3 regions of the Blastococcus montanus genome follow, and region 1 is predicted to be linked to each of the others. Evidence: riboswitches for the same ligand, from Rfam matches in the RefSeq annotation. Region 1 holds a riboswitch; each other region holds the start of a gene.

Region 1 (3,260 bases):
CCAGGGCGCCACGACGGCCTGGCGAGTGAGACCGCCGTCGGCGAGCGCCTCGGCGACGAGGTCGCGGGAGCGCGCGACGGCGGCCTCCCAGAGCCCCCGGAGCTCCTCGGGAGAGTCCCCTGCGGCGGAGCGCCACGCCCAGTCGGGATCGGCGTCCCAGTCGACCGCCACCCACGGGTCGCCCGGACTGCGACCGTGCAGCCACAGCGAGAACCACAGCGCCTCGACGAGAGCCATGTGCTTCAGCAGCCCGCCCAGCGTGATCGACGAGGCGGCCACCGGGACCCGGAGGGCATCGGCGTCCAGTCCCGCGCACTTCCACGCCAGGGTGGCGCGGTGGTGGTCCAGGAAGCCCAGCAGCGTGGCGACCTCGTCGCCGTCCACCGGTGGGTACGGACGGCCGTGGCGATCGGTCCCCGTCACACGGCGGAACCTAGCGATCGCCCATGTCGTGCACCAGATCCCCGGCCGACCCGGGGGCGGTCCGGCCGGAGCGGCCTCATACCGGGCAGAGCCAGTCGTCGTCGGCCGGCACGACCGCACCGGTCACCGGCGCGAAAGGCGTGCGGAAGGTGAAGGCCTCCGGCGTGGGCCCGTGGGCGCGCAGATGGCGGATCCGCGCCTCGGCGTCGTCGGTGGTCGGCAGCGAGCCGGCCGGGATCCACCACAGCGCCGTCGTCGCCTCCGCCGCCCGGGCGAACCACTCCCGGCGCCGCCGCATGATCTGCACGTGCCGCCCGCCGAACACGTAGCCGGCGAGCGACTCGACGTCCCGCCAGACGGTGAGGTTCACGACCACGCCGTGGCTGCCGGCGGCGTCCCAGCCGAAGGCCTGCACCGAGGTGGCGTTGCCGTCCTCGGTCTGCAGCCGCCAGACGAAGCCGGGGGCGCGGTCGGCCTCGGCGTTGACCTCGTCGAGCGCGGCCATGAAGTCGGCCAGCAGCGGGCTGTCCAGCGGCGCGAGCAGCCGGGAGACGTTCACCTGGGCGAGATGGTGATCCACCTGCGCGAACCTAGGGCACCGGACCCCGCCGGACCAGGACACCCACGCCCCGTGACGCCGCAGGGCGGGCTGGGTTAGGTTCGGACCGTACGTGGCACGGGGTGTCCCGCCCGGGACTGAGAACACACCCGTCGAACCTGCTCCAGTTCGCACTGGCGAAGGGATGTCACCGGCGTGGAAGCCATCGACCTGCGCGCAGCCCGGACGGCGCTGCGCGAGAACAACGGCACCGACCCGGCGTGGGCGTCATGACCCCCACCGCCCTCACCGTGGCCGGCAGCGATCCCAGCGGGGGCGCCGGGATCCAGGCCGACCTGAAGACCTTCAGCGCACTCGGCGCCTACGGCACCGCCGTGCTCACCGCCCTCACGGCCCAGAACACCCGGGGTGTCACCGGGGTCCACCCGGTGCCCGCGGAGTTCGTCGCCCACCAGCTGCACACGCTGCTCGACGACGTCGAGGTGCACGCGACCAAGCTGGGCATGCTGGGCAGCGCCGCCGTGGTCCACGAGGTGGCGGCCGTGCTGGCCGCGCGGCGCCCCGGCCCGGTGATCTGCGACCCCGTCATGGTCGCGACGAGCGGCGACCGGCTGATCGACGACGAGGCGGTCGCCGCCGTCCGCGCCGAGCTGCTCCCGGTGGCCGACCTGATCACCCCCAACGTCCCCGAGGCCGCGGCGCTGCTGGACACCGCACCGGCCACCGACGTCGCCCAGCTCCCCGGGCAGGCGCAGGCCCTGCTGGACCTGGGCCCCGGGGCGGTGCTGCTCAAGGGCGGGCACCTCGGCGGCGACGAGAGCGTCGACGTGCTCGCGACGGCGGCCGGGACGACGGTCACCCGCCGGCCGCGGATCGCGACCTCCGCGACCCACGGCACCGGGTGCACCCTGTCGTCGGCGCTCGCCGCCCTCGCGGCGCGCGCAGGAGGGCGCCCCGAATGGCCGGTGCTGGTGGAGGAGGCGCGGGACTACCTGCACCGCGCGCTGACCGAGGGCGCCGCGCTGCGCATCGGATCCGGGCACGGGCCGGTGCACCACTTCGCCGGGATCTGGCCGGCGTGAGCACGTTCAGCGCCCGGGCCTGGGCGGCCACGGCGGAGGTCCGCCGGGCGATCGACGAGCTGCCCTTCCTCGCGGAGCTGGGCGCCGGCACGCTCGCCCCCGAGGCGTTCCGCCACTACCTCGAGCAGGACGCCCTGTACCTCGGCGGGTACGCCCGCGCGCTGGCCCTGCTGGCCGCGCGCGCGCCGGACGCGGAGGCGGCGGCGTTCTGGGCCGGCGGGGCGCAGAACTGCGGCGTCGTCGAGACGCAGCTGCACGCCGACCTGCTGGCCTCCGAGCTGCTCGGGCCGGCCGGCCCCCCGCCGGCCGCGTCACCCACCTGCCTGGGCTACGTCTCGTACCTGGTGGCGACGGCGGCGACCGCGCCCTACGCCGTCGCGGCCGCCGCCGTGCTGCCCTGCTACTGGATCTACGCCCACGTCGGGGAGCGGCTGGCCCGCGAGGCGCGGGCGGCCGCCGGCCACCCGTACCGCCGCTGGGTGGCCACCTACGACGCCGAGCCGTTCCAGCTGGCGGCGGCCCGCGCCCGGGCGCTCACCGACGCGGCGGCGGCGACGTCGCCGGCCGACGAGCCCGCCATGCAGGCGGCGTTCGCGGTCGCCACCCGCTACGAGCTCGAGTTCTGGCGCGCGGCCCACGCCCGCGAGGAGTGGGCCGTCCCGGTCTGAGGGTCGTTGCACCCCCACGCAGCGGTTCGGGCGATCATCGAGGGCATGCGGCGGGAGGCGAGTGTGCTGCACCTCGACCTCGACGCGTTCTTCGCCGCCGTCGAGCAGCGGGACAAGCCCTCGCTGCGCGGCCGGCCGGTCGTCGTCGGCGGGGTCGGCGGGCGCGGCGTCGTCGCCACGGCGTCCTACGAGGCGCGGGCCTACGGGGCGCGATCGGCGATGTCCACGGCGGAGGCCCGCCGCCGCTGCCCGCCGGGGACGGCCTTCCTCGGTGGCCGGTTCGCCGCCTACCGGCGGACCTCCGACGTCGTCATGGATCTGCTCCGCGAACTCTCCCCGCTGGTCGAGCCGGTTTCCATCGACGAGGCGTACGTCGACCTCGCCGCCGGCGCACCGCGCGACCTCTCGGTTTCCGCTGTGACGGAACTGGCCGAGAGGCTCAAGGAGCGCATCGCCGCGGCCACCGGCGGCGTCACCGGGTCGGTGGGCATCGGCAGCTCCAAGCTCATGGCCAAGATCGCCTCCGAC
Region 2 (3,260 bases), 140 kb from region 1:
CCGTCACCGCCGGCCGCACCCGGGAGGGCCGGGGCCGGCTGCTGCGGGCCCAGCGCCTCGACATCGTCCTGGCCATGGGGCTCGCCGGGCTGGTGAACGCCGCGATGCTGGTCATCGCCGCCCAGCTGTTCACCAGCGGCAGCGGCGCCGACACCCTCGAGGGCGTGCACGCCGGGCTCGGCGACCAGCTCGGCACCGGGGCCGCGCTCGCCTTCGCCATCGCGCTGCTGGCGTCGGGGTTCGCGTCGTCGTCCGTGGGCACGCACGCCGGGCAGGTCGTGATGGCCGGCTTCCTCAAGCGGCACATCCCGGTGCTCACCCGACGGCTGATCACGCTCGCCCCCGCGCTGGCCGTCCTGGTGCTCGGCGGCGACCCGACGACCGCCCTGGTCTGGTCGCAGGTGGTGCTCTCCTTCGGCATCCCGTTCGCGCTCGTCCCGCTGCTCTGGCTGACCAGCCGCCGCGACCTCATGGCCGGCTGGGTGAACCGCCGGGTCACCACGGTCGCCGGCGCCGTGGTCGCGGCGCTGATCATCGGCCTGAACGCCCACCTGCTCCTCGGCCTCCTCGGCTGAGGGCCGCCTGCCCCGTGCGCCAGGGCATCGCGGAGGGTGGAGGAGCGGTGCCAGCTGCCGTCGTCCGGACACCTCACTGTCCGACCCCGCGGCCCGACGACGAGCAGATCCCGCACGCACGACACCTCGGTGCGCTCACCGAGCGGCGCGTTCGATCCTCTTCTCGTGCCTCCTCTTCCTCCGGTGGAGCTTCCACCAGCTCCACGTGCCGGACACGTGAGCCCTGCCGAGCTCCTCGACGCTCGGCAGCCCGTCGGCCGCGAGCTCCCCGTCGATCTCAGCCGCATCCCTGGACTCAGAACTGGCCACTTCCGCCTGGGCGGCGCGAATGCGGCGTGATGCCAGAGGATGGGCGGAGATCTGTGCATCGACTTCCGCGAGCTCAGCCGTCAGGGTGCTCACGTTCTCGTGTCGGCCGAACATGCCATCTCCCCATGACGCAACGGACTGCCGTCCAGTCGCCTGCGGAGAGAATGGCGGACGAGGTGCCCCTCTCTGCGGTGCGAGCGATCTGAGGACCATGTCAGCCGATACCCGTCAGAAGCTCGGCCGCATTCCCGGCGGCGGCCACCGGGTGCCTCGGCGCGCTGCCGGACGAGTGATCGAGAAGCCGGCGAAGCCCGGTCGCTCCTACCCCGGGCCCTGCATCTAGGGTCGGCGGCACAACTGAACACACATTCACAGCAGGGGAGCGCTTCGGCGCTGAGAGTGCGGGACACCGCAGACCCTCGAACCTGATCCGGGTCATGCCGGCGCAGGGAGTCTGGAGGAACACCATGGCCGAACCGGCCGTCCGTCCGTCGTCCGCCGACACCGCCGAGCGCAACCCCGGTGGCGTCCGCTGGCGCACCGTCGACATCGTCGTCGCCGCCGTCCTGGGCGTCGCCTTCGGCGTCGTCTTCTGGGCGTGGAACCTCGTCGGCGAGGCCACCTCGACCCCGCTGGACTTCTTCCCGCCGATCAAGGGGCTGCGCAACGGCGTCTACCTGATGCCCGGCGTCGTCGCCGGGCTGCTGGTCCGCAAGCCGGGCGCGGCGGTGTTCGCCTCCACCCTCGCGGCCGCGGTCAGCCTGCTGCTCGGGTCCCCCTACGGCATGATCATCATCGTCTACGGCTTCGTGCAGGGCCTCGGTGCCGAGCTCGGCTTCCTGCTCACCCGCTACCGCAGCTTCGGCTGGGGCACCGCCATCCTGGCCGGCGTCACCGCCGGGCTGTCGACGTCGATCCTCGACATCACGCTCTACTACCCGGACGTCGCGTTCTGGCTGAACGTGGCCTACGCCGTGTTCACCGTGCTCTCCAGCGTGCTGCTCGCCGGTGTGGTCGGCCTGCTGCTGGTCCGCGCGCTGGCCCGGACGGGGGCGCTGAGCTCCTTCGCCGCGGGCCGCCAGCGCGTCTGACGCGCGGGCGTCGTGCTCGGCAGACGTTCGCCGGACGCTCGCCCGCTGCCCACCGTGGTGGGCAGCGGGCGACCGTCCGAGGAGGCACGGCCCGCCCGGGTGGTGGCCCGCGGCCTGGGCGTCCGGCACGCCTCGCGGCGGGCCTGGGCGCTGACCGGCGTCGACCTGACCATCGAGCCCGGTGAGCGGGTGCTGCTCACCGGCGCCTCCGGGGCGGGGAAGTCCACGCTGCTGTGGGCGCTGGCGGGCATCCTCGACCCGGAGGCCGCCGAGCTCGTCGGGGAGCTGACCGTCGCCGGCGTCGCACCGCCGGACGCGCGCGGGCGGCTGGGGATGCTCGCGCAGGACCCCGACAGCCAGCTCGTCATGACCCGGGCCGGTGACGACGTCGCGTTCGGGCTGGAGAACGCCGGCCTGCCCGCCGACCGGATCTGGCCACGGGTCGACGAGGTGCTGGCGGCGGTGGGGTTCGGCCACGGCCGGGACCGGCCCACCCATGCGCTCTCCGGCGGGGAGAAGCAGCGGCTCGTCCTCGCCGGTGCGCTGGCCCGCCGCCCCGGGCTCCTGCTGCTCGACGAGCCGACCGCCCAGCTCGACCCGCCGGGCGCCGAGCTGGTCCGCACCGCCGTGGCGCGGGCCACCGCCGACCGCCGGGCCACCGTCGTCGTCGTCGACCACGACGCCGGCCCCTGGCTGCCGCTGGTCGACCGCGTGATGGAGGTGGTGCCGGGCGGGCTCGTCGAGCACCCACCCACGTGGCGCCCGCCGCGGCGCGCCGAGGGGCTGCGCCTGCCCGCCGCGACGGACGGACCGGTCCTCCTCACCGCGGAGGCCGCCGGGTTCACCTACCGCGGGGCGGCGCACCCGGCGCTGCGCCCCACCGACGCCACCCTCCGCGGCGGCACCGCACTGGCCGTCACCGGGGCCAACGGGCGGGGGAAGTCCACGCTGGCCCTGCTCCTCGCCGGGTTGCGGGAACCGGGCACCGGCCGGGTCGAGGCCGGGGCGGAGCTCGCCGCGGGCGTGCGCGGCGGGAGCCGGGCCCCGGCCCGCTGGCGCGCCGGCGAGCTGGTCACCCGCATCGGCACGGTGTTCCAGCACCCCGAGCAGCAGTTCCTCACCGGCCGGCTGCGCGACGAGCTGGCCCTCGGGCCGCTGCGCTCGGGCACCGGCGCGGCCGCCGCCCGGGCGACGGCGGAGGAGCTGCTGGAGCGGCTGGGGCTGACCCCCTTCGCCGACGCCAACCCCTACACCCTCTCCGGCGGCCAGCAGCGCCGGCTGTCGG
Region 3 (3,260 bases), 130 kb from region 1:
GGTCCGGCTGCTCGCCGGCGTGGGGTTCACCCTGCTCGTCGGTGCGGTGCGCCGCGGCTCCCGGCTGGCGACCGCGATGGACGCTCGCGGTTTCGACTCCGGCATCGTGCGCACCAACGCCCGCGGATCGCGGCTGCACCCCCGCGACACCTGGTTCGTCCTCGCCACGGCGGCGGTCTGCGCGGTCGCCGTCACGCTCAGCGTGGTCACCGGGAACTGGTCACCGGTCTTCGTGGGCGGCTGACCGGCGCCCACCGGGCCGGGCGGGGCCCCGGTGTCAGGCGCCGCGCCAGGCGGCGTCGAAGAAGCCGACCTCCAGCTGCATCGCCCGGGAGTAGGCCGCCCGCAGCGCCGGGGTGTCGACGGCGACGGTGTCCAGCAGCCGCTCGAGGGTGGCGGCGAGCTCCTCGAAGCCGGGGTCGGCGTAGGTGCGCACCCACTCCTCGTACGGGCCGGACGCCCGGCCGGCCAGCGACTGCCCGAGGTGGGCGTACAGGCGCATGCAGGGGGTCATCGCCGCGCAGGTCAGCGCGACGCCGCCCAGCGAGGCCGTGGCCAGCAGGAAGTCGGTGTAGGCCGACGTCGCCGGCACCGGCCGGACGGCGGTCAGGTCGATGTCCCAGCGCCGCGCGTAGGAGGCGTGCAGGCGCAGCTCCTCGCGCACCCCGGCCAGCAGGTCGGCGAAGACGTCGAGGCAGGCGCGGTCGGGGCTGTGCGCGACGCCCAGGGCGTAGGCCCGGGCGAACGCCTCCAGGAAGAACGCGTCCTGGGCCACGTACCCGGCGAACCGGTCCCGCGGCAGCGTGCCGTCGGCGATCCCCTGCACGAAGGGGTGCGCCAGCGCCGCGGCGGCGCGGTCGGCCTCGGCGGTCCAGAGCTCGCGGGACAGGCTCATCGCGTCGCCACCGCCATGTCCCAGAACGCGATCTCCGCCGCGACGACCTCGAGGAAGACGCGCTCGTCACCTCCGCCGACGGCGTCCGCCGCCGCCGCGAGGCCCGCCACGTAGCCGCCGAAGCCCGGCGCCGTCCAGTGCTCGACGAACTCCCGGTAGGCGGGCGCGCCCGGGAGCGCGGCCGACCAGGCGTCGAGGTAGGTGCGCTCGATGGTCCACAGCGCGGTCAGCGCGGCCGGGACGTCGGCGCCGTCGAGCCGCTCGAGCAGGTTCGCGTAGGCGGTCGTGGCCGGCAGCGCTGGCGCGGACAGGTCCAGCCCCCGGGCCGCCGCCCGCTCCTCGAACCAGTCCAGCTCCTGGACCAGGGCCAGGGCTCCGCGGGCGAGCACCTCCTGGGCCGCCCGCGGTGCACGGGCCAGCAGCCGGGCCTGGAAGCGGAGGAGGTCGGCGACGAACCGCGCGTCCTGCACCAGCCAGGTGTGGAAGGCCGACGGCGCGATCGTGCCGTCCCGCACGGCGGTGAGGAAGGGATGTCGGGTGGCGTCCGCGAACGCGTCGGCATGGCGGACGGGCAGCTCGTCGACCGGCACGAGCGCCGACTGTACGAGACCCCCTAGGGTGGCGGTGTCACGGCCGAGGCCGTGGTGCGGGAGCTCGGATCGACCGGGCTGAGAGGGCGGCTGCCGCGCCGCCGACCGCTGGAACCTGACCGGGTAATGCCGGCGTAGGGAGTGATCATGAGCAGTTCCGGAGCCGTCGGCGCAGCCACCCGCGGGGAGGACGCGCCGCTCACCCTGTCCGAGCCGCCGCCCCGGACCCTCGGCCTGCGGGAGACCGCCGGGCTCTGGGCCAGCCTGGGCATCAGCCTGCTGCTGCCCGTGGCGGCCACCTTCGTGGTCCTCGCCGACCGGCCGCTGTGGCACACGATCGGGGCCGTCGTCGTCGGCGCGGTCATCGGCTCGGTGCTGCTGGGGCTGGGCGCCGCCGCCGGCGCCCGCGAGGGCGTGCCGGCGATGGTGCTGCTCCGCGGCCTGCTGGGGCGGCGGACCTCGTTCCTGCCCACCGGCTTCAACCTGGTGCAGTGCGTCGGCTGGGCCGCCTTCGAGATCCTGATCATCTCCGAGGCCGCCGCGCGGGCCCTCGACGCGCCGCGCTGGCCGTTCGCGCTCGCCGCGGGCACCTTCGCCACGCTGATGGCGCTGCGCCCGCTCGGTGTGGTGCGGGTGCTCGCGCGCTACGCCGTCTGGGCAGCGATCGCCGCGATCGTGTACCTCTTCGTCCAGGTCCTGTCCGAGCCGCTGCCGCCGGTCACCGAGGGCGGGGCGACGTCCTTCTGGACGGCGACCGACATCGTCATCGCCCTGCCGATCTCGTGGTTCCCGCTGGCGGCCGACTACACCCGGCACGTCCGCAGCGGGCGGACCGCCTTCGTCGGGACGGCGTCCGGCTACGGCCTGGCGACCGTGGCCATGTTCAGCCTCGGGGTGATCGCCCTGGCCGCCTACGGCCGCGGCGGGCTCGACGTCATCGACGCCATGCTCGCCGTGCCGCTGGGCCTGGTCGCCGTGCTGGTGCTGCTCGTGGTGGAGGTCGACGAGGCGTTCGCCAACGTGTACTCGACGGCGGTGTCGGCGCAGAACGTGGTCGCCCGCCTCGACCGCCGGGTCCTCGCCGTGGCGGTCGGCGTGGTGGCGACCACCCTCGCCCTGGCCTTCGACCTCGCCGCCTACGAGCCGTTCCTCTTCCTGATCGGCGCGGTGTTCGTCCCGCTCATCGGGGTCTTCGTCGTCGCCTACTTCCTGCTGCCGCGCGGGGCGTGGGACACCTCCGACACCGCGCGCGCCCGCCCAGCGCTCCTGCTCCCCTGGGTGGCCGGCTTCGTGGCCTACCAGCTGACGCTGCCGACCTTCTTCGCCGGTCCGGGCGCCGCCTGGACGGCGTGGTGGACCGAGCGCCAGCTCGACCTGGGCATCGACCCGGCCAACGGCTGGTCGGCCTCGCTGGTGAGCCTTGCCGTGGCCGCGTTGCTGACCGTGGCCGTGGCCCTGCCGGGCGCCCTGCGGCACCGCCGGGCGGCAGCGTGACCGCGTCCCTCGGGGGCCTGCACGTCCTCACCGACGCCCGGGTCGGCCGGGCGGCGCTCGACGCGGTGACCGCCGCCGTCGCCGCCGGCGCCCCGGTGGTCCAGGTGCGGTCCAAGGACGCGACCGACCGGGAGCGCTACGACTTCGCCCGCCGGGTGGTGGAGGTCTGCGCGGGCGCGGGGGCGACCTGCCTGGTCAACGACCGCGTCGACCTCGCGCTGGCCGTCGGCGCCCACGGCACGCACCTGGGCGCCGACGACCTGCCGCTCGACGTCGTCCGC

The links. A riboswitch is a leader RNA that binds a small molecule or an ion and turns the genes downstream of it on or off. The one in region 1 is predicted to bind thiamine pyrophosphate.
Region 2: linked by a shared signal. The riboswitch ahead of ABDB74_RS00420 (ECF transporter S component) and the one ahead of thiD (bifunctional hydroxymethylpyrimidine kinase/phosphomethylpyrimidine kinase) in region 1 are both predicted to bind thiamine pyrophosphate.
Region 3: linked by a shared signal. The riboswitch ahead of ABDB74_RS00395 (cytosine permease) and the one ahead of thiD (bifunctional hydroxymethylpyrimidine kinase/phosphomethylpyrimidine kinase) in region 1 are both predicted to bind thiamine pyrophosphate.

Annotation. Positions count from the first base shown of each region.
Region 1 is NZ_CP155551.1:4,248,458-4,251,717, forward strand. It holds gene ABDB74_RS20415 (DinB family protein) at 1-423, opposite strand, end outside; gene ABDB74_RS20420 (DUF3291 domain-containing protein) at 500-1,003, opposite strand; TPP riboswitch at 1,091-1,184, shown strand; gene thiD (bifunctional hydroxymethylpyrimidine kinase/phosphomethylpyrimidine kinase) at 1,252-2,064, shown strand; gene ABDB74_RS20430 (TenA family transcriptional regulator) at 2,061-2,732, shown strand; gene ABDB74_RS20435 (DNA polymerase IV) at 2,778-3,260, shown strand, end outside.
Region 2 is NZ_CP155551.1:89,727-92,986, reverse strand. It holds gene ABDB74_RS00430 (Nramp family divalent metal transporter) at 1-575, shown strand, start outside; gene ABDB74_RS00425 (hypothetical protein) at 711-998, opposite strand; TPP riboswitch at 1,251-1,354, shown strand; gene ABDB74_RS00420 (ECF transporter S component) at 1,352-1,975, shown strand; gene ABDB74_RS00415 (ATP-binding cassette domain-containing protein) at 2,030-3,260, shown strand, end outside.
Region 3 is NZ_CP155551.1:85,759-89,018, reverse strand. It holds gene ABDB74_RS00410 (energy-coupling factor transporter transmembrane component T) at 1-244, shown strand, start outside; gene ABDB74_RS00405 (TenA family protein) at 278-895, opposite strand; gene ABDB74_RS00400 (TenA family transcriptional regulator) at 892-1,485, opposite strand; TPP riboswitch at 1,532-1,643, shown strand; gene ABDB74_RS00395 (cytosine permease) at 1,633-2,979, shown strand; gene thiE (thiamine phosphate synthase) at 2,976-3,260, shown strand, end outside.